2 regions of the Curtobacterium sp. MCLR17_036 genome follow, and region 1 is predicted to be linked to the other one. Evidence: riboswitches for the same ligand, from Rfam matches in the RefSeq annotation. Region 1 holds a riboswitch; the other holds the start of a gene.
The links. A riboswitch is a leader RNA that binds a small molecule or an ion and turns the genes downstream of it on or off. The one in region 1 is predicted to bind thiamine pyrophosphate.
Positions count from the first base shown of each region.

Region 1 (10,767 bases):
GTCGGGCGGGGTGCGAGTCCGGCAGCTGTGCGTGACCGAAGAGCTTCTCGCGCAGGGTGCCCTCGCGGTACTCGGACTGCATGAGGCCGCGCTCCTGCAGGGTCGGCGCGATGTGGTCGACGAACTCCTCGTACGAGCCGGGCAGCGTCCAGTTGATGACGTTGACGCCGTCGACACCCACCCGCTGCCAGTCGGCGAGCTCGTCGGCGATCTGCTCCGGCGTGCCGACGACCCGGGCGCGGAGCTTCGCGGACAGCCGGGCGAGGTCGGCGATGGTCGGTTCGCGGTCGCCGGCGGCCTCGCGGAGCCACTGCAGGTGCGACTGCCCGGCGTGGGTGCGGACCTCGGACAGCGGGGTGTCCGGGTCGAGGGGCTCGCCGGTGTCCGGGTCGAAGCCGAGGTTCGAGTGCACCAGGAACCCGTCGGCGGCCAGGTACTCGTCGATCTCCGCTTCCTTGGCCTTCGCCTCGGTCTCGGTGGAGCCGGTGACGAAGGTCAGGCCGAGGAAGAACGCGATGTCCTCCCGTCGGCGCCCCGCTGCCGCAGCCAGGTCGCGGGTCTCGCGGATGAGCTGTTCGGTGGCGTCCCGGTTCGAGGTCAGGATGAACTGCGCCTCGGCGTTCCGGGCGGCGAAGGCCCGGCCGGCCGGCGAGGACCCGGCCTGGAACAGCACCGGGGTCCGCTGCGGCGACGGCGCCGACAGGTGCGGGCCCTGCACGTCGTACCGGGTGCCGTGGTGGTCGATGCGGTGCACCTTGTCGGGGTCGGCGTAGCCGCGGACGGGGTCCTTCAGCACGGCGCCGTCCTCCCACGAGCCCTCCCAGAGCTTCGCGCAGACCTCGAGGTACTCCTCTGCCCAGACGTAGCGCTCGTCGTGCTCCTCGAGCCGGTCGGCGCCGAAGTTGCGGGCGGCGCTGTCGAGCGCGCTCGTGACGACGTTCCAGCCGATGCGGCCGCGGGTGATGTGGTCGAGCGTGGAGACCTTGCGGGCGAAGTCGAACGGGTGCGCCTGGATGACGCTCGAGGTGAACGCGAGCCCGAGGTGCTCGGTCGACACGGCGAGCGCGGAGAGCAGCACCGACGGGTCGTTCGAGGGGATCTGCAGTCCCTCGCGCAGGTTGGTCGAGTAGTCGCCGCGGCCGGGGCCGTAGGTGCCGACGACGTCCGCGAAGAACATCGCGTCGAACTTGCCGCGCTCGAGCGTCCTCGCCAGGTCGGTCCACAGCGTCACGTCGTCGAAGTCGGCCTGCCGGGCGTCCGGGTGCCGCCAGAGGCCGTGCTGGATGTGCGACGTCGTGTTCATGACGAAGGCCGCGAAGCGCAGCGGGCGGTTCGGTGCATCGCTCATGCCCCCATCGTGGTCGGCGGGCACCGCCCGACGACAGTGACGTGACCTCGCGTTACGCGGGGTGTTCCGCACGGCGCCGGACGCGACCATGCTCCTGAGGCATGTCGACCCCGACCACTGCAGCCGCGCCTCCCGTCCGTCGTCCCGACCCGACGACCACCGCGACCCGGCGTCGCGTCGCCCTCGCCTCGTTCGTCGGCACCACCGTCGAGTACTACGACTTCTACCTGTACGCGACGGCCTCGGCGCTGGTGTTCGCGCCGACGTTCTTCCCGTCGGTGACGCCCGCGGTCGGCGTGATCGCGTCCTTCGCGACGTACGGCGTCGGCTTCGTGGCGCGACCCCTGGGCGGGATCGTCGCCGGGCACCTCGGTGACCGCATCGGGCGGAAGAAGCTGCTCGTCGCGTCGCTCGTGCTCATGGGGATCGCCTCGACGCTCATCGGGGCGATCCCGTCAGCGTCGACCATCGGGGTCGGCGCCGTCGTGGCGCTCGTGGTCCTGCGGCTGCTGCAGGGCGTCGCCGCGGGAGCGGAGTGGGGCGGCTCGGCGCTGCTGTCCGTCGAGCACGCTCCCGCGCGGCACCGCGGGCTGTTCGGGGCGTTCACGCAGATGGGGTCGGCCGGTGGGATGCTCCTGGCGACCGGCGTGTTCACGCTCGTGCGCACGCTGCTCGGCAACGAGGCCTTCCTGGCCTGGGGCTGGCGGCTGCCGTTCCTCTTCTCCGCGGTGATCGTGGCGGTGGGGCTCGTCATCCGGCTCGGCGTGCAGGACGCCCCGGTGTTCCAGGAACTCCGCGCCTCGGGTGGGGTCGAACGGTTCCCGGTGTGGCAGGCGATCCGGCAGCACCCGCGCTCGATCCTGGTGACCGCCGGCCTGCGGCTCGTGCAGCCGGCGCTGTACTCGATCCTGACGACGTACTCGCTGACCTACCTCGGGAACGTGCGCGGTCCGGAGGGCGCGGACGCCGGGCTCCGGGCGGTCCTCGTCATCTCGGCGGTGTCGCTCGTGACGACGCCGTTCTGGGGCTGGCTGTCCGACCGGGTCGGCCGGCGGGTGCTCACGATCTGGTCGGCTGTCGGCATCGCCGTCCTGATCTGGCCGTTCTTCGCGTTCCTCGACGCGGGGCCGCTCGTGCTCCTGCCGCTCGTGGCGCTCGTCGGCATGTGCGTGTTCCACGACAGCATCTACGGGCCGCAGGCGGCGTGGTTCGCCGAGCAGTTCCCGACCGGGCGGCGGTACTCGGGGATGTCGCTCGGCTACCAGATCGGGTCGATCTTCTCGGTGGGGCTGACGCCGCTGCTGGCCGCGGTGTTCGTGGAGCTCGGCGGGGGCTCGCCGTGGATCCTGTGCGGGTACCTCGGGGTCTACGCGGTGCTGAGCATCGTGGCGGCGGTGTTCGCGGTGGACCCGCGGGCGGCTGAGCGGCGGGCGGAGCGGGCGGGGCGGACCGAGCGGGCGGGGCACGCTGCGGAGCGGGAGACACCGGAGGTGCGGGTTTCGCGGTGAGCGAGCGTCCCTGCGTCCGCTCGGTCGGACCACCTCGGGCCCGGGCCCATTGCTGGCTCGGGTCGCGCGTGGCCAGGGGTCGTGCCCGGCCCGGGTCGCGCCTGGCCCGGGGCCACTACCTGGCCCGGGTCGCGCTGTCGGGGCTCGGGGGGTCCTACGTCCGCACGACCACGTCCGCCAGTAGGGCCGGCTGCTCGGCGTCGATGAACGCGCTTTCCTGGGCGGCCCAGCGCTCCCACTCGCGGGCGAACACCTCGCCGTCGCGTCCGATCGCCCGCTCCCGGCGCACGGTGTCGTCGGCCTCGAGCCAGACCCGCAGCGAGGCCAGCGGCGCCGACCCCCGCGACAGCGCACCGCACCCCTCGACGACGATCGGCACGCCGGGCTCGATCGAGGTCCAGCCTGCCGGGCCAGACGCTTCCCAGTCCCAGCGCCGGTAGCCGGAGGGTCCGCCGAGCACGTCCCGCACCACCGCGTCCGCCGCTGCCCGGAGCCCGTCCCATCCCGGGTAGACGTCGTCGAGGTGCACGACCTCGGCGCCGAGCCACCCCGCCAGGGCGTTGCCGAGCGTCGTCTTGCCCGTCCCCGACCGCCCGTCGACGAGCACCACGAGCCGCCCGCCCGACGCCGCGGCCACCCCGGCGGCGACGGCCGCGAGGTCCTGCGCCAACCCGTCCGCCACGACGGCGGCGTCCACGGCGTCGGCGGTCGCGGCGTCGGCGGCAGCGGCGTCACTGGCAGCGCCAGCGTCTGCCGCGACGGCACCGGCGTCCGCGGCGGCCGACTCGACCGCCGCTCCGTTGGTTGCCCCGTCGGCTGCCCTGCTGGCTGCCCCGCCGGCGTCCGCGGCGGCCGGCTCGACCGCCGCGCCGTTCGCTGCCCCGTCGGCTGCCCCGCCGCCGTCAGCCACGCCAGGTCCCCGCGACGACCGCGACGGCGATCGACGCCACGCCGATGCCGACGAGCACGCCGACCATCGCCCACTCCGGCCACGAGAACCGCGCCGGCCTGGCCCAGGTCCGCGGCCCGGGAGCACCGAACCCCCGCGACTCCATCGCCACCGCAAGCGTCGTCGCCCGGCGCAGTGCGAGCACGAGCAGCGAGAAGGCCATCGACGCCGCCCGCCGAAGCCGCCCCGAGTCCGCCAGGCCCCGAGCCCGGCGGGCCATGGCGAGCTGCCGCCAGTCGTCGACGAGCAGCGTCGTCATCCGGATCGCCGCGAGCGCCCCGAGCACGAACCGCGCCGGCAGCCGCAGCACCTGGGCGAGCCCGTCCGCCAGGTCGGTGGGGTCCACCCGGACGAAGAGCGCCAGCGCCGGCACCCCCACCGCCAACACGCGGAGCGCTGTGGCGAGCGCGAGCGTCAGCGACCCGTCGGTCACGTGCGCGAAGCCGAGGTCGAACCACTCCCGACCGGAGGGACTGCCGTACAGCGCGATGCTCACCGCGGTCAGCGGCGCGGCGACCAGCACCGGTGACGTCCGCACCAGCAGCGTCCGCACCGGGATCCGCAGGAGCGGCAGCAGCACGACCTCGATCGCCAGGGCGACCGCCGCGGACACGACGTCCAGGCTCAGCACGAGCAACACCCCGAGCGCGAGCACCCCGAGCAACGAGGCGACCGGCTGCACGCCGTCGACCCCCCGGGTCGCGGACCGGCCAGGAGGCGCGGCTCGCCCCGCCGACACCGCCCGCCCCTCGGGGACGGTCGGCGCCTCCTGCTCCGGGTCGCGTCCCAGGGGCAGGATCGCGCCCGCACTCATCACGAGACCGGCCACGTCCGGCCGCCGCACAGGCGCGAGCACGGCCACATCGCCGCCCGCAGACAGCAAGGGCACGATCCCGTCCGGACCGAGCACCACCTCGTCGGCGTCGAGCGCCCGCACCAGGTCACGGTCGTGCGTGACGACGACGACCGCGGTCCCCTCGTCGGCGAGGGCGCCGAGGCGTTGCACGACGGCCTCCCACGTCGCCCGGTCCTGACCGGACGTCGGTTCGTCGAGGACGAGCACCGGCGGGCGCGTCGCGATGGCGGAGGCGATCGCGAGCCGACGTTGCTCGCCGCCGGACAGGGTGAACGGGTCCACGTCGGCCAGGTGGGCCAACCCGAAGGTGGTGAGCAGGGCCTCCAGTCCGTCCGCGGTGTCGGCGGTGTCCTGGTGGCCGAGCGCCCGTGGACCGGCGAGCACCTCGTCGCGTACCGTGCGGGCGACGATCTGGTGTTCGGGGTCCTGGAAGACCGTCCCGATGCGGGCTGCGAGCACACGGCTGGACCAGGCGTGCGGCGCCGGACCCGCACCGCGCGTCAGGGCGTCGGTGGCACGGAGTGTGCCGGCGACCGGGGGCAGGAGCCCTGCGAAGGTGAGGCCGAGCGTCGTCTTCCCCACCCCGTTCGGGCCGGTGATCGCGAGGACCCTGCCAGCCCGGACCCGGAGGTCGATGCCCCGGCCGACCGCCTGGGCAGCGCGGCGCCCGGGGCCCGACGTGCTGGTCGGGTCGGCGGAGCTGGCTGCGCTGGCTGGGCTGGCCACGCTGACCCACGAGGTTCCTCGTCCGGTGCTGAGTCCCACGGCCTCGAGCAGCACGACGTCCCGCTCGGCGCCGGGTTCGGCGGCGGTGTCGAGGGCGCTCGGCCCGCCGAGCGGGCGGAATGCCGCACTCCCCGCACCGGACGACCCGGGCACTTCGCCCGCTCGCGTGGACAGAGCCCACTCACGGTGGTCACCCGTGTCCCGACGCGGTCTCGCTGGGGCTCCGTCGGCCGCGTTCCCGCCGAGCGGGCGGTGTGCCGCAGTACTCTCACCCGACGACCCGGGTCTTTCGCCCGCTCGCGCGGAAGGACCTCGCCCACGACGCGCACCCAAGTCCGAGCCAGCACCCGAACCCGAGTCCGAGCCCGAGGTCTCGCTCGAACTCGCGCTCGCGGCGGCCCCTTCGGCCGCGGGCTCACCGAGCGGGCGGAATGCCGCACTCTCTCCACCGACCGACCCGGGCACTTCGCCCGCTCGCGAAGACCGGCCACCTCCCCCGCTCCCCCCGCGGCCACCCGCGCCCGCACCCGCGCTCGACCCCGCACCGGCACCCGCGCCCGCAGCACCCGCGCCCGCGCCCCCACCCCGGCGCGCCGACCCCCGCGCCGGCTCGACCCCGGGCACCCAGACACCCGCGGCGGTGAGCGCGCGGCCGTGCGCGGCGAGCACCTCGGCCACGGGGCCGTCGGCCACGACGCCGCCGGCGGGCTCGAGGAGCACGAGCCGGTCGACCAGGTCGAGCCAGGTGCCGATGCGGTGCTCCACGACGAGCGCGTCGCCCCGGTCTCGTCGAGCAGGGCCCGGACGGCGTCGTGGACCTGCACGACGCCGTCCGGGTCGAGGTTGGCGCAGGGCTCGTCGAGCACGAGGGCGCCGGGTCGCATCGCGAGCACGCCCGCGAGCGCCAGCCGCTGCCGCTGCCCACCGGACAGCTGCGTGGTCGAGCGGTCGAGCGGCAGGTCGAGGTCGACGACGCCGAGGGCCTCGACGACCCGCGCCCAGGTCTCGTCCCGCGGCACGGCGGTGTTCTCGCAGCCGAACGCGACGTCGTCGCCGACGCGGGACATCACGGTGTGCGCCTCGGGGTCCTGCATGACGAGGCCGACCCGGCCGCGGACGGAGCGGGGGTCGACGCCGTCGACGAGGACCGTTCCCGAGGCCGAGGCAGCGTTGTCGTCGGAGGCGTCCGGCTCGTCGGGCAGCACGGCCGCGACGGCCCGGAGCAGGGTGGACTTGCCGGCGCCGGAGGGCCCGACGACCGCGACCCGCTCGCCCGGCTCGACGGTCAGGTCGACGCCACGGACCGCCCACTCGGCACGGCCCGGGTACCGCCACCCCCACCCTCGGAAGGCGATGCGGGCCGCCCCCGAACCGGCGCGAGGCAGCGGCGTCACACCAGGGCGCGCGGCGAGCGCCGCGTGTGCTCTCGCCCGGCCGCGAAGGACGACAGGACGCCCGTGCGGGCGAGCGCCCGGACGACGACCCACGAGCCGGCGCCGGCGATCACCGCGCCGGAGATGATCGCGCAGACCACGTAGACGAGCTTGAAGGCGACGTCGAGCCCGGGGTACCAGAGCACCGTGTCGTTGACGCCGAGCGCGAGGCCGGCCGCCGCACCGGCGAGCACGACGACGGGCAGGCGGTACACGCGGTACAGGAACAGTGCGAGGACGACCTCGGCGCCGAGGCCCTGCACGAGCCCGGCCTCGAGCGTCAGCCACCCCCACTGGGTACCGAAGAGCGCCTCGACCGAGGCCGCGACCATCTCGCCGTAGAGGGCAGCGCCGGGCTTCCGGACGACGATGGCGACGACGGGTCCGGCGAGCAGCCAGACGCCGCCGAACAGGGCCTTGGTGCCCGGCAGGACCAGGTCCATGACGACGCTGATCGGTTCGTAGCCGAACTCCCAGAGGCGGAAGACGACGCCGAGCGCCACGGCGAGGACGCTCGCGACGACGATGTCGACGACGCGCCACTGCAGCGATCGTCGAGGGCTGGTGGGGACGTTCGTGGACGTGCCAGATGACATGGTGCTGGACTCCTCCCTGCGCCGGCATGATCCGGATCAGGTTCGACGGTCGGAGCGCCGTTCGCTCCCTCTCAGCCCGGTGGTCCCGGACTCCCGTGTGTGTCCTCGCAGTCTAGACGCGGTCGCGACCGCGTGACGGACGGGAGGCCCGTGGCGGATCCGCCACGGGCCTCCCGTTCCGTCATCGGGTCACTTCTTCAGGGCGCGGATCACCTTGCTGAGGGCCTTGCCGGTCACCCAGACCAGCGGGATGCTCACCGCGACGAGGGAGATGAGGTTCGGTTCGAACTCGAGGTCCTGGCCGGGCCGACGGACGTACGCGCCGACGGGCACGGTGGCGCCGCCGCCACCTCCGCCGCCGTTCTCGTCGTCCCCGCCGCCGCCGAAGCCGAACCAGCCGAGGGACACGGGGATGATGGTCTGGTCGCCGACCTCGACGGGATCTCCGTAGTTCGTGGAGACGCCGGTCGGGCGGACCTTGTCTGCGATCTGGGACACGATGTTGGCCATGGGCGTGACGCTACTCGTCCGTCCCTCCACAGGCGGGATCTCGCGTGAGCAGTCCACACCTTCGACTTGTCTGCGGACGCTGACGGCTCCCGCCGATATGTTGGCGAAACCCACACCTGGAGGACCACTTGCACACCTGGCCCGGCAACCCGTACCCGCTCGGTGCGACCTACGACGGAAGCGGCACGAACTTCGCGCTCTTCAGCGAGGTCGCCGAGCGTGTCGAACTCTGTCTCTTCGACTCCGACGGCAACGAAGAGTGCGTCCCCCTCCTCGAGGTCGATGCCTACGTCTGGCACGCCTACCTGCCGAACGTCGGCCCCGGTCAGGAGTACGGCTTCCGCGTCCACGGCGCGTACGACCCCGCCACCGGCGCGCGTTCGAACCCGTCGAAGCTCCTGCTCGACCCCTACGCCAAGGCGACCAGCGGCGAGATCGACTGGGACCAGTCGCTCTTCTCGTACACGTTCGGCGACCCGGACTCCACGAACGACGACGACTCCGCCTCGCACATGATGAAGGGCGTCGTCATCAACCCCTTCTTCGACTGGCAGGGGGACCGTCCGCCGCGCACGCCCTACGGCGAGACCGTCATCTACGAGGCACACGTCAAGGGCCTCACCGAGACCCACCCCGACGTGCCGGAGGAGCAGCGCGGAACCTACGCCGGCGTCTCCCACCCGGCGGTGATCGAGCACCTGCAGCGCCTCGGCATCACGACGCTCGAGCTCATGCCCGTGCACCAGTTCGTGAACGACTCGACCCTGCAGGACAAGGGGCTGTCGAACTACTGGGGCTACAACACCATCGGCTTCTTCGCACCGCACTCCGCGTACTCGTCGTCGGGCGACCAGGGCCAGCAGGTCCAGGAGTTCAAGACGATGGTGCGCGAGCTGCACCGCGCCGGCATCGAGGTCGTCCTCGACGTCGTCTACAACCACACCGCCGAGGGCAACCACCTCGGCCCGACGCTGTCGTTCCGCGGCATCGACAACGCGGCCTACTACCGCCTGGTCGACGACGACAAGAAGTTCTACATGGACTACACGGGCACGGGGAACTCGCTCAACGTCGGGCACCCGCACTCGCTGCAGCTCATCCTCGACTCGCTCCGCTACTGGGTGACCGAGATGCACGTCGACGGGTTCCGCTTCGACCTGGCGTCGGCGCTCGCCCGCGAGTTCTACGAGGTCGACCGCCTGTCGGCGTTCTTCGAGCTGGTGCAGCAGGACCCGATCGTGTCGCAGGTCAAGCTCATCGCCGAGCCGTGGGACGTCGGCCCCGGCGGCTACCAGGTCGGCAACTTCCCGCCCCAGTGGTCCGAGTGGAACGGCAAGTACCGCGACACCGTCCGCGACTTCTGGCGCGGCGAGTCGTCGACGCTCGGTGAGTTCGCCTCCCGGATCTCGGGTTCGGCGGACCTGTACGAGCACGACGGCCGCACGCCCAAGGCGAGCATCAACTTCATCACCGCGCACGACGGCTTCACGCTGTACGACCTCGTGGCCTACAACGAGAAGCACAACGAGGCCAACGGCGAGGACAACAACGACGGCGAGAGCCACAACCGGTCCTGGAACTCCGGCGCCGAGGGCCCGACCGACGACGAGGCGGTCAACGAGCTGCGGCTCCAGCGTCGCCGGAACTTCCTGGCGACCCTGCTCCTGAGCCAGGGCGTGCCGATGCTCGCGCACGGTGACGAGCTCGGCCGGTCGCAGTCCGGCAACAACAACGTCTACGCGCAGGACTCCGAGCTGAGCTGGATCGACTGGGACACCGCGGACGAGGAACTGATCCAGTTCACGGCCGACGTCGTCAAGCTCCGCCACGACCACCCGACCTTCCGCCGCACCCGGTACTTCAACGGTCGTCCGGTCCGCCGCGGCGAGGGCGAGCCCCTGCCCGACGTGGTGTGGCTCACCCCCTCCGGCGACGCCATGGACCCCGAGGACTGGGACTCCGGCTTCGGCAAGAGCGTCGGCATGTACCTGAACGGCGAGGGGATCCGCGGGCGCGACGCCCGCGGTGAGCGGGTCACGGACGTCGCGTTCATCACGTACTTCAACGCGCACGACGACGTGGTGACCTTCACCCTGCCGCCCGAGGAGTACGCGCCGGGGTGGACCGTCCGCATCGACACCGCCGAACCCGGTGCCCGCGACGAGATCGTCGAGGCGGGGACCCCGCTCGACGTGCCGGCGCGGTCGATGATCGTGCTCCGTGCCGAGCCCGACCACGAGGTCACCGCCACCCCCGTCGACGTCCAGCAGGAGGGCGCTCCGGCGCCCGTCGCCCCGCAGGACGCCGTCACCCCGTCGAACCCGGCCGGGTCGACCGCACCGAGCGGGACCACCCGATGACCGCCGACGCGACGGGCGCCGCACGACGCGAGCCGGTGTCCACGTACCGCCTGCAGGTCTCGGCGGACTTCGACCTCACGGCGGCGCGCGACGTCGTCGACTACGTGCGCGACCTCGGGGCGGACTGGCTCTACCTGTCCCCCGTCCTGCAGGCCGAGGCGGGGTCGAACCACGGCTACGACGTCGTCGACCACACGCGGGTCGACGACGAGCGCGGCGGCGACGACGCGCTCCGAGCGGTCGCCGAGGCCGCGCACGCCGCAGGACTCGGCGTCCTGGTCGACGTGGTCCCGAACCACGTCGGTGTCGCGACGCCCGAGTCGAACCCCTGGTGGTGGTCCCTGCTCGAACTCGGTCAGGGCTCGCCGGTCGCCTGGGCGTTCGACGTGGACTGGGACGCCGGCGACGGCAAGGTCCGCGTCCCGGTGCTCGACGACCGTCTGCTCGAAGCAGTCACGCTCGACACCACGGACCCGGCACG
Region 1 covers NZ_CP126269.1:1,079,351-1,090,117, reverse strand. Annotated here, with positions in the region: gene DEI99_RS05060 (LLM class flavin-dependent oxidoreductase) at 1-1,348, opposite strand, end outside; gene DEI99_RS05055 (MFS transporter) at 1,450-2,856, shown strand; gene DEI99_RS05050 (nucleoside/nucleotide kinase family protein) at 3,011-3,766, opposite strand; gene DEI99_RS05045 (ATP-binding cassette domain-containing protein) at 3,759-5,540, opposite strand; partial or broken gene DEI99_RS17210 (ABC transporter ATP-binding protein) at 6,293-6,781, opposite strand; gene DEI99_RS05035 (ECF transporter S component) at 6,778-7,416, opposite strand; TPP riboswitch at 7,413-7,522, opposite strand; gene DEI99_RS05030 (hypothetical protein) at 7,606-7,926, opposite strand; gene glgX (glycogen debranching protein GlgX) at 8,055-10,286, shown strand; gene treY (malto-oligosyltrehalose synthase) at 10,283-10,767, shown strand, end outside.

Region 2 (10,767 bases), 380 kb from region 1:
ACGCTGCCAGGTCGCGGCGGCGTTCCGGAGCGTCGCGACGGAGAGCACGAGTGCGAGCGCCCCGAGCACCAGGCCGACGGCGTGCACCGTGTCGGGAGCGGTGAACCACCAGGCGGCGAGACCGAGCGTCGCGACGCCGGTGAGCGCACCGAGCACGGCGCCGGGGGTCGCACCGAGTGCGCGGCGCGGTCGGGTCGCGGCGGCGGACGGGAGGCCCGGCTCGGCTCCGGCGGCGGCGTCCGGCCCGCCCTCGGGTGCGGTCGCGGGCAGGGCGGCGGTCGGCGCGTCGGCACCGGTCGCGGCGCCGGTCGCGGGGACGACGGGCGCGGCGGTGCCGCCGACGGTCGCGGCCGGGGCCGGCACGACCGGCGCGGGCAGCACCGAGGGCGCGGCGGGGTCCGCCGCGGCGGACCCCTGGACGACGGTGTCGAACGGGTTCGCCGGAGCGGGGGTCGGCGCGGCCGCGGCGCTCTGCTGGGCGGCGAAGCGGCGCGGCGTGCGGTAGCCGATCGGACCGACGGGGGCGGGCTCGGTGCCCTCGACGACGACGTGCTCGAGGCCCGGCACCGAGAACCGCGGCTGGCCGGCGGACGGCACGGGCGCGACGGCCGGGGGTGCCGGCGCGGCCGACGGTGCCGGCAGCGTCACCGGGGCGGTCGCGACGGGCTCGGCGGCCTCGGGAGCCGGGGGTGCGGTCGGGGTGCGGAACGGGACGGTGTGCACGGTGGGCGACGTCGGCGCCGGCGGGAGCAGCTCCTGCTGCGGCGGGTAGTCGGGCACGACGACGTCCTGCTCGGCGAGGGCCGTGACCGTCGTCGCGACGTGCGCGCCGGCGGTGAGACCCGGCGCCCCCTGGGCGGCGTGCGACGTGGCGGGGGTGGGGCGTGCCTCCAGGCCGGCGGCGGCCGGGGCGGCGTCGGTGGGCGGCGCGGTGACCCAGGACGGGACCGGACGGCGCGGCCGGTCCGAGTCCGGCATGCGGTGCGATGCCACAGCGGTGCTCCCTTTTCCGTCGAGTGATCCACGTTCAGTTCTACCGGCGCGACCGTGGAAAGTCGCCGCCCCAGTTCCGGGGTCGCCGGTACGGTCGGGTGATGACCGGAATCGAACACCGCCCGCTCGGTCCCTCGGGACTCGTCGTCTCCACCGTCGGCCTCGGCTGCAACAACTTCGGCAGGCGCGGGACCGCGTCGGAGTCGCAGGAGGGGACCGACGCCGTCGTGCGGGCCGCCCTGGACGCCGGGGTGACCCTCTTCGACACCGCGGACGTCTACGGCGGTGCGCCGGGCATGTCCGAGGAGATGCTCGGCCGGTCGATCGCCGGGCGGCGCGACGAGGTCGTCCTGGCGACGAAGTTCGGCATGGACATGCAGGGCGCGAACGGTCCGGACTGGGGCGTGCGGGGGTCCCGCCGGTACGTCCGGCTCGCCGTCGAGTCCTCGTTGCGACGCCTCGGCACGGACTGGATCGACCTGTACCAGATGCACCGTCCCGACGACGTGACGCCGATCGAGGAGACCCTGTCCGTCCTCGACGACCTGGTGCGCGAGGGCAAGATCCGCTACGTCGGGCACTCGAACTTCGCCGGGTGGCAGATCGCCGAGGCCGAGCTGACCGCGTCGATCGCCGGGACGACGCCGTTCGTGTCCGCGCAGGACGAGTACAGCCCGCTGGCGCGGCGGGTCGAGGCCGAGGTGCTGCCCGCGGTCCGTGCCTACGCGCTCGGGTTCCTGCCGTACTTCCCGCTGTCCAACGGCCTGCTCACCGGCAAGTACACGCGGTCCGGTGGCCCGTCGGACGGCCGGCTGACGACCTCGAAGCCGCGGGTCCTCGCGGACGCACCGTGGGAGGTCCTCGAGGACTACCAGCGCTTCTGCGACGAGCGTGGCGTGACGATGCTGCAGGCGACCTTCGCGTGGTTGCTCGCGCAGCCGGGGCTGTCGAGCGTCATCGCCGGGGCGACGAAGCCGGAGCAGATCACGCAGAACGTCGAGGCGGGGACGTCGTGGACCCCCTCCGAGGACGACATCGCCGACATGACGGTCCTGTTCGACCGGGCCTGACGCGCGTGCGCCCCGGTCCGACCGTCGACGGTCGGACCGGGGCGCACGTCGGTCGGGTCAGCGCGTGGCTGCTGCGAGGGCGTCGCGGAGCTGCTCGGCCGTCAGGCGGGGGCCGTAGCCGGGGGTGTCCCGCTCGATGCGCCAGCTGTCCGCCAGGGGACCGGCATCGACGACGTCGAACCCGAAGGTGTCGATGAGCCCGGCGACGACCTGCTTCGCCTCGGTGTCGTCGCCGGCGACCACGAGGGCGCGGCGGTCGGGCGTGCCGGCCGGTGTGGCGTGGCCGGTGAGGTCGGCGGCGCCGATGTGGTTGAAGGCCTTGACGACCCGTGCGCCGGGCAGCCGGTCCTGCAGCATCTGCGCGGTCGTCGTGCGGCCCTCGTCGAGGGCGGCGACCTGACCGTCGCGCTGCGGGTAGTAGTTGTTCGTGTCGATGACGACCTTGCCGGCGAGCGGCTCGGCCGGGATCGTGTCGATCGCGCCGAGGGGGACCGTCACGACGACGAGGTCGCCCGCGGCTGCCGCCTCGTCGCGGGTGGCGGCACGTGCGCCGTCGCCGAGCTCGCCCACGAGGTCGAAGAGCGTCTCCGGTCCGCGGGAGTTCGCGATGACGACCTGGTGGCCGTTCCGCACGGCGAGCCGTGCGAGCTGGGATCCGATGTTGCCTGCGCCGATGATGCCGATGGTGGTCATGCAGAGTGCAACACGGCAGGCGGATCGGCATTCCCCGGTGCATGATGGCGGCATGTCCCACGAGTTCCGCAACGAGACCGACCGGCAGCGCTGGGCGATGTACGTCGACGGCGCACTCGTGAGCGTCCTCGACCACCGCGAGAACGGCGACGCGATCGCGTTCCCGCACACGTACACGGTGCCCGCGCACCGGGGCCACGGCTACGCGGCGGCGCTCGTCGAGCACGCCGTGGCCGAGGTCGAGACGACGACCACGAAGCGCATCGTGCCGATGTGCTGGTTCGTCGGCGAGTGGTTCGACGCCCACCCCGAGAAGGCCCACCTGCTCGTCCGCGGCATCGCGGACTGAGCCGACACGAGAAGGGGGCCACCGTGCCCGCCATCACCCCGTTCCTCTGGTTCGACGACCAGGCCCGCCAAGCCGCCGAGTACTACGTCTCGCTGTTCCCGGACAGTCGCATCGACAGCATCGCCACGACACCGGAGGGGCGGACGCTCGTCGTCGAGTTCACGCTGCTCGGCCGGCCGTACCGGGCGATGGACGGCGGACCCGGTCACCCGCACTCCGACGCGGTGTCGTTCCAGGTGGACGTCGACACGCAGGACGAGCTCGACCGGGTGTGGGACGCCCTGCTCGCCGACGGCGGCCGACCGGTCGCGTGCGGGTGGCTGGTGGACCGGTGGGGGCTGTCCTGGCAGGTGACCCCGTCGATGATGGGCGACCTGATGGCCGGCTCGGGCGACCCCGAGGCGAACGCCCGCGTCTTCCGCGCGATGCAGGAGATGGTGAAGCTGGACATCCCGGCGCTGCAGGCGGCGGCCGCGGGGCGGTGACCCGGTACCGGTGACCCCGCCGGTACCGTTGCAGGAGAGAACACCGCCGGCCGGCGCCGGCGCAGACAGGCTGGAGCCCTCAATGGACCACCCGAGCTCCGAGGTCCGCAACAGCGAGATCGGTCGCGCCTACACGGAACTCGCCCGCATCACGCGGCGCGCGAGCATCCGGGCACGCGGCTCCGAACTGGTGCTGAGCGTCGTCGACCAGTCCCTCGTCGACTTCGTCGTGCAGCACCCCGGTTGCATGGCCATCGACATCGCCCGCTACCTGCGGCTGAACCGGTCGACGATCTCGCGGCAGCTGTCCGGGCTGCTCGCGGCGGGACTCGTCCGCACGCTCGACGGCGGGACGGGCAACGCGAAGCCGCTCGCGGTGACCGACGACGGCCGCGCCGCGCTCGAACGGTCCGTGCAGCTGCACCGGGACGCGCTCGAGGAACGCCTCGCCGACTGGTCCGACGACGACATCGCGCTGCTCGCCGGCCTGCTCGAGCGGCTCGGCGCCGCCGACGAGGCCGGCCTGCCGATGCCCGGGCGCACCGACTCGTGACCACGTCGTTCGTCCTGCTGTCCGACACGCACCTGCCGAAGCGGGCGAAGGACCTGCCCGCGGGGTTGTGGGCCGACATCGACGCCGCCGACCTCGTCGTGCACGCGGGGGACTGGGTCGGCGTCGCGACCCTCGACGCCGTGCAGGGGCGGTCGCGCCGCTTCGAGGGCGTCCGCGGCAACAACGACGGCCCGGAGTTCGACGACCGGCTGCCGCTCGTGGCGTGGTTCCCGGTCGAGGACCTGCGGTTCGCCCTGGTGCACGAGACGGGGGCGTCGACCGGCCGGGAACGCCGGATGACCGAGGCGTACCCGGACGTCGACGTGCTGGTCTTCGGCCACTCGCACATCCCGTGGGACACCGTGGCGCCCGGCGGTCTGCGGCTGCTCAACCCCGGCTCGCCCACCGACCGCCGTCGGCAGCCGGACCACACGTGGATGCGCGGGACGGTGGACGGCACCGACCTGTCCGTCGAGCTGGTGCGGCTGCCCCCGGCCGCCCGCTAGCGACGGTCCGGACCCGGCCCGACCCGGACCCGGCCCGGGAACCGTCCGTCAGCGGGGGACGGGCGCGTCGCCAGCAGCGGTCGGCATCCGGAAGAACGCGAGCTCCCACTCCACCGAGCGCCGGAACGCCCGCGCCATCCGCCCCCGCTCGACGGGGGCCACCGCGCGCGCCAGCTCCTCGACGAGCCGGGTCGCCTCGGCGCTCGCCGCGGCGAACCCGGGGTCCCCGTAGGCCGTGATCCAGTCGGCGAAGGCGTGCCCGTCCGGAGCGTCCCCGAGCTGCGACCCGACCCAGGCGTAGACCCGGAAGCACGGCAGCACCGCGGCGGCGAGCACCGCGGGGGACCCGGAGTCGGCGGCGTGCTGCAGGTGTGCGAGGTACCCGGCGCACGTGGGGTGCACGGGGTCGTCGGCGTGCGAGCCGGCGAGCCGTCGGTGGTGCAGGTCGCGGGCCTCGTCGGCGCACCCCTGCGCGGCCGCCGCCCAGAACGCAGCGGCACCGTCACCCGGACCGGGCGACGCGGCGAGCGCCGCCAGGTGCCGCTCGTACGCCCGCAGGTAGTGGACGTCCTGCGCCAGGTAGCCCGCGAACACCTCCGGTTCGAGCGTGCCGTCCCCGAGCCCCACCAGGAAGGCGCAGTCGATCGTCTCCTGCAGCACGGGTGCTGCGTCCGACCACCACACGTCCGTGTACGACGGTGCCGGCAGGGCTGCCCGCGCCGCCGCTCCGTGGTCGACCGGGCCGTTGCCGCTCCCCACCGCCAGTGCGTCGGCGCCGCGGAGTGCCGCCGTGAGCCACTCCTTCGCCACCCCGACCGCGAGTGCCCAGTCGCCGTGCCGCGCGGCGAGCGTCGCGATCGCGCTGGACAGCGAGCACCCGGTGCCGTGCGTGTTCGTCGTCGCGACCCGGGGCCCGGTGAACACCCGCACGCTGCCGTCCGGTGCCACGAGCACGTCGTCCGAGGTCGGCCCGTCGTCGTGCCCGCCCTTCGCCAGCACGAGGACGTCCCACCGCGCGGCCACCGCACGCGCCGCCGCCAGCGACGACGACGACGACGAAGAAGAAGACGAAGAAGACGAAGAAGACGGCGCACCGGCCAGCTCCGCCAGGACGACGAGCTCGGCCCGGTTCGGCGTCACCAGGTCGGCGAGCGCGAACAGGGCCCCCACGGCGGACGCGGCGTCCTCGTCGAGCAGCCGGTCCCCGCTCGTCGCCACCATCACGGGGTCGACGACGACCACCGGCGGCCGGTGCTCCCGCAGCCAGTCCGTCACGACCCGCACGACGTCGGCGGTGCCGAGCATCCCGACCTTCACCGCGTCGACCACGACGTCGTCCGACACGGCGTCGAGCTGCTCCCGCAGGAACCCGACGTCCGGCACGTGCACCGACCGCACCCCGTGCGTGTTCTGCGCGACGAGCGCCGTCACGACCCCCATGCCGTACCCGTCGTGCGCGGCGATCGCCTTGAGGTCCGCCTGCATCCCGGCGCCGCCCGTCGGGTCGGTCCCGGCGATGCTCAGCACCCGGGGGACGCTCATGCGTCCGCCTCGTGGCGCGTGGCGTCGGACGGGAGGCCCGACACGGCCCCCGCGGACCGGCCCGCCCCCGCCCCGTGGTCGGGACCTAGACCGGACGCACCGCCCCACGCGGCCACGTACGCCGCCGCGGCGGACCCGGGGTCGGCCGCGGCGCAGATGCCCGAGACGACCGCCACGCCCGCGGCACCGGCCACTCGGAGCGGCAGGACGTCGTCGAGCGTCACCCCGCCGATCGCCACGCACGGCAGGTCGGTGGCGGCGGCCAACCGGGCGAAGCCGTCGTGGCCCAGGGCCGGCGGGTGGTCGGCCTTCGTCGCCGTGGGGTGCACGACGCCGACGCCGAGCAGGTCCACGGTGCCGCGGGGGAGTCGTTCGGCAGCAGCCAGGTGCGCGAGCGTGTTCGCGGTCAACCCGACGTGCGCCTCCGGACCGAGCAGGGCACGAGCGGCGGTGACGGGGACGTCCGACTGGCCGAGGTGCACCCCGGCGACCCGGTGACCCGCGTGCCGGGCCGCGAGGGCGACGTCGAGCCGGTCGTCGACGACGACGGTCGCGCGGTCCCCGACGGCGCCGGCCACTGCGGCGGTCAGGGCGAGCAGGTCCCGCGCCGAGGCGTCCTTGTCCCGCACCTGCACGATCCGTACTCCGGCGTGCACCGCGGCGCGGACGACCCCGAGCACCCCGGTGCCGTGCCGGTCGGCCAGGGCGCCGTCTGTCACCAGGTAGACGCCGACGCCCGTCGCGGCGGTCACGCGGCGACCCCGGAGGTCTCGACCGTGATCCGCGCCGTCCGCACGACGTCGTCCGGGGTGAGCGACGCCAGCCGGTCGAGGAACAGCGGCTGGAAGGTGCCGGGACCCCCGGCCTCGCGAGCGGCGAGCTCCGCGGCGATCGTGTGCACCGCGGTCGCGGCGACGGCAGCGGCACCCGCGTCCTCCGGCACGACCGACGTGAACGCGGCGACGACCGCGCCGAGCGCGCACCCGCCACCGGTGATCCGCGTCAGCAGGTCGGTGCCGTTCGCGACGCGGACCACGCCGATGCCCGGCGCGACCAGCAGGTCGACCGCACCCGACACGGCCACCGCGGCCACGAGCCTCCCGTCCGAAGCGGCGACGGACGCGACCCGGGCGTCCTCCGTGCCCACGGTGCTGTCGACCCCGCGGCCTCCGGCCGAGTCGCCGAGCAGGGCGAGCACCTCGGAGGCGTTGCCGCGGAGCACCGTCGGGTGCAGCGCGAGCAGCTCGCGCGCCAGGGCGGTCCGCACCGGCAGCGAGCCCACGGCCACCGGGTCGAGGACCCACGGGGTGCCCGCGTCACGGGCGGCGTGCACCGCCTCGAGCGCGGCGACCCGGGGTTCCGCGTGCGGGGTGCCGGTGTTCACCAGCAGGGCGTCGGCGACCCGGGCGAACGGCCCGGCCTCGGTCGCCACGTCGACCATCGCGGGCGAGGCCCCGAGCGCGAGCAGCACGTTCGCCGTGACGTTCTGCACGACGGTGTTCGTGATGCACTGCACCAGCGGGGCCCGGGCACGGACGGCCTCGAGCAGTTCGGCGGTTCGGTGGGCCCAGGCAGGGGAGGGCGCAGCGTTCTCCATGGACGATCCCTTCGCGAGTACGAGCTCGAGCAGGTTCGACGGGTGTGATCTCAGCCGCTGGATGCGGCACCCCGTGTCTCGATCGACACCGTACACGACGCCCGGTGACCACTCCGAGGCCGGTCCGGGGCACCGTGTGCCAGGGTTGGACCGTGCCAGATGCAACGCCTCCCGGGCCCCCGCCCGGCCCCCGCGACCCCGGCGACGCCTGGTCGATCGGTCCCGACGGCACCAAGGCGTGGGGACGCTTCGGCGCCGCCGGACTGCTCGTCGACGACGGCGACGGCCGGGTGCTCCTGCAGCACCGCGTCGAGTGGAGCCACCACGGGGGCACCTGGGGCATCCCCGGCGGGGCACGCCACCAGGACGAGGACGCCGTCACCGCAGCACTCCGCGAGTCCGCGGAGGAGGCCGGCGTCCCCGAGGACGGCATCGACCTGCGGCACACCGCGCTGCTCGACCTCGGCTTCTGGACGTACACGACCGTCGTGGGGCGCGCCGCCCGGCCGTTCGAACCGGTCATCGCCGACCGCGAGAGCCTCGCGCTGGCCTGGGTCCCCGTCGACCAGGTCGAGGACCTGCCGCTGCACCCCGGCTTCGGGGCGTCGTGGCCCGCGCTGCGCGCCGCGACCACCACCACCCCGCACGTCGTCGTGGACGCGGCGAACGTCGTCGGCAGCGTCCCGGACGGCTGGTGGCGGGACCGCCCCGGGGCAGCCGAACGCCTGCTGTCGTCGGTGTCGGCGCTCGCCGCGGCCGGGCTGCCCGCCGAGGCACTCGACCTGCCGTTCGCCCGGTGGTGGCCGCGCTGGACGGTCGTGCTCGAGGGCGCCGCGCGCGACACCACCGCCGAGGACCCCGCGCGACTCGCGATCGTCCGGGCGACCGGCTCCGGCGACGACGCGATCGTCGAGGCCGCCCGTGCCGCCGTCGACGCCGGCGACGGCCCCGTCGTCGTGGTCACCGCGGACCGCGGACTCCGCGCCCGGGTCGAGGCGATCGGCGCGGTGGCGCACGGACCCTCCTGGATCCGCGACCGCTCCTGACCGACCCGCGCCCCGCCGCCGACCGTCACACGCTGTTTACACCGCCGACGTCACACGGCGCGTCCACGGTCGGTACATTGGGCCTCCACGTCAACGGAGACGTCACAACAGGAGGTTCCCCCATGGAGCGGATCACCAGGACCGACGACCGGGTCCACCGGCCGGCCGGGCCGTGGACGCCGACCGTCCACCGCCTGCTCGCACACCTGCACGAGCAGGGGTTCGTGGCCGCGCCGGAACCGATCGCCCTCGGCGACGTCCTCGAGACCGTGTCGTTCGTCCCGGGCGTCGCCGGCGAGTACCCCTGGACCGAGGACGTCGCCGGCGAGGCCGCCCTCGTCACCAGCGCCCGTCTGCTCCGGCAGTACCACGACGCCGCGGCGAGCTACCCGCGCGACCCCGACGCCGACGTGTGGTCCCAGGCGGAACGTGCCCCCGTCGAGACGATCGTGCACGGCGACTTCGCCCCGTACAACTGCGTCTACGACGGCATCGCCGCGGTGGGCCTCATCGACTTCGACACCGCGCACCCCGGCCCCCGGGTCTGGGACGTGGCGAGCGCCGTGTACCGCTTCGCGCCGTTCACGACCGGCCGGGTCGAGGGGGCGACGGCACCGCACCTGGCGGACCGGCTCGCCCGCGCCGCCGAGTTCTGCCGCGCCTACGGCCTCGACGACCGGTCCCGCGGCGTCCTCGTGCAGACCATGACCGCGTCGCTCGTCGCGATGGTCACCACCATCGAGACCGAGGCCGCGGCCGGCAACCCGAAGTTCACCAGCGACCTCGAGCACGGGCACGCGGACCTGTACCGCGCCGACGTCGCCTGGATCGAGCAGCACGCCGACGACATCGCAGCCGCGGTCGCCTGACGCCCCAGCCGCTCCCCAGCGACCACGCGGCGGACTCGGAACCACCCTCCGGTACTCTCGCAGGGCCATGACCGACAGCCCGGCCGACGCCACACCGTACGAAGTCCTCGGCGTCCCCGCGACCGCCGACGACGACGCACTCCGCCGCGCGTACCGACGCGCCGCACGCGAGTCCCACCCCGACCTCGGCGGCGACGCCCAGCGCTTCCGCCGCGTGCAGCTCGCCTGGGAGCGCATCGGCACGCCCGCCGCCCGCCGCGCCTACGACGCGGGATCGCGTGGCCCGTCCGGCAGCGACGGCCCCGGTCCGTCCGGGAGCTCGGTGTGGAGGCCCGACTCCGGTCGCGACGCCTACGCACCCCCGGCGGCGCGTCGCGACACACGGCCCAGGGCCCGCTCCCACGGACACCCCGGCGGTCGGTCGCGCGAGGTGTTCCTGCAGGCGGAGCGCGAGTGGGTCGGACTCGGCGACCCGATCGAGGACCCGTACGACCCCGCCCTCGTGCGGTCGGCACCCCGGCACGTCCGACGGCTGCTCGGCGAGGCACTCGCCGAGGAGACGACCGCCGCCATCGTCGCGGACATGGGCATCGGCGTCACGGTCTGGCACGACCTCGACGCCGGCGCCGAGGGCAAGCTCGACCACGCCGTCCTGACCCCGAGCGGGCTCTGGGCCGTGGAGTCGATCGACTGGGGCGGTCCGGTGCAGGTCGAGCACGGCGAGGTCGTCGGCGAGACCCTGCTGCCGGGGGAGCGCCCCGTCAAGGAACTCGTCCGCGCCGCGCGGGCCGTGCAGAAGCAGACGCGCGTGCGCTTCACCGGGCGGCTGCTCGTCGTGCCGGACTCCGCCGTCGACGAGGACGTGCAGCTCGTCGGCTCGCCGAAGAAGCCCACGGCGCTCGTCGTCCGGCGGAGCGCCCTCCGCCAGGTGCTCAACGGCGTCTGGTCGCCCGCCGGGTCGGTCGACGTGTTCGACGTCCGCGACCGCCTGCAGCAGACCGTCCGGTTCGTCTGACGACGCGAGCGTCGGTGCTGCGCGCTCAGTAGCCGCGGAGCTTCTCGAG
Region 2 covers NZ_CP126269.1:1,458,536-1,469,302, forward strand. Annotated here, with positions in the region: gene DEI99_RS06940 (hypothetical protein) at 1-993, opposite strand, end outside; gene DEI99_RS06945 (aldo/keto reductase) at 1,095-2,063, shown strand; gene DEI99_RS06950 (NADPH-dependent F420 reductase) at 2,121-2,756, opposite strand; gene DEI99_RS06955 (GNAT family N-acetyltransferase) at 2,809-3,105, shown strand; gene DEI99_RS06960 (VOC family protein) at 3,129-3,590, shown strand; gene DEI99_RS06965 (MarR family winged helix-turn-helix transcriptional regulator) at 3,673-4,143, shown strand; gene DEI99_RS06970 (metallophosphoesterase family protein) at 4,140-4,649, shown strand; gene thiD (bifunctional hydroxymethylpyrimidine kinase/phosphomethylpyrimidine kinase) at 4,698-6,191, opposite strand; gene thiE (thiamine phosphate synthase) at 6,188-6,943, opposite strand; gene thiM (hydroxyethylthiazole kinase) at 6,940-7,788, opposite strand; TPP riboswitch at 7,777-7,872, opposite strand; gene DEI99_RS06990 (NUDIX domain-containing protein) at 7,941-8,834, shown strand; gene DEI99_RS06995 (phosphotransferase enzyme family protein) at 8,957-9,703, shown strand; gene DEI99_RS07000 (nuclease-related domain-containing protein) at 9,771-10,718, shown strand; gene DEI99_RS07005 (RNA-binding S4 domain-containing protein) at 10,744-10,767, opposite strand, start outside.
Region 2: linked by a shared signal. The riboswitch ahead of thiM (hydroxyethylthiazole kinase) and the one ahead of DEI99_RS05035 (ECF transporter S component) in region 1 are both predicted to bind thiamine pyrophosphate.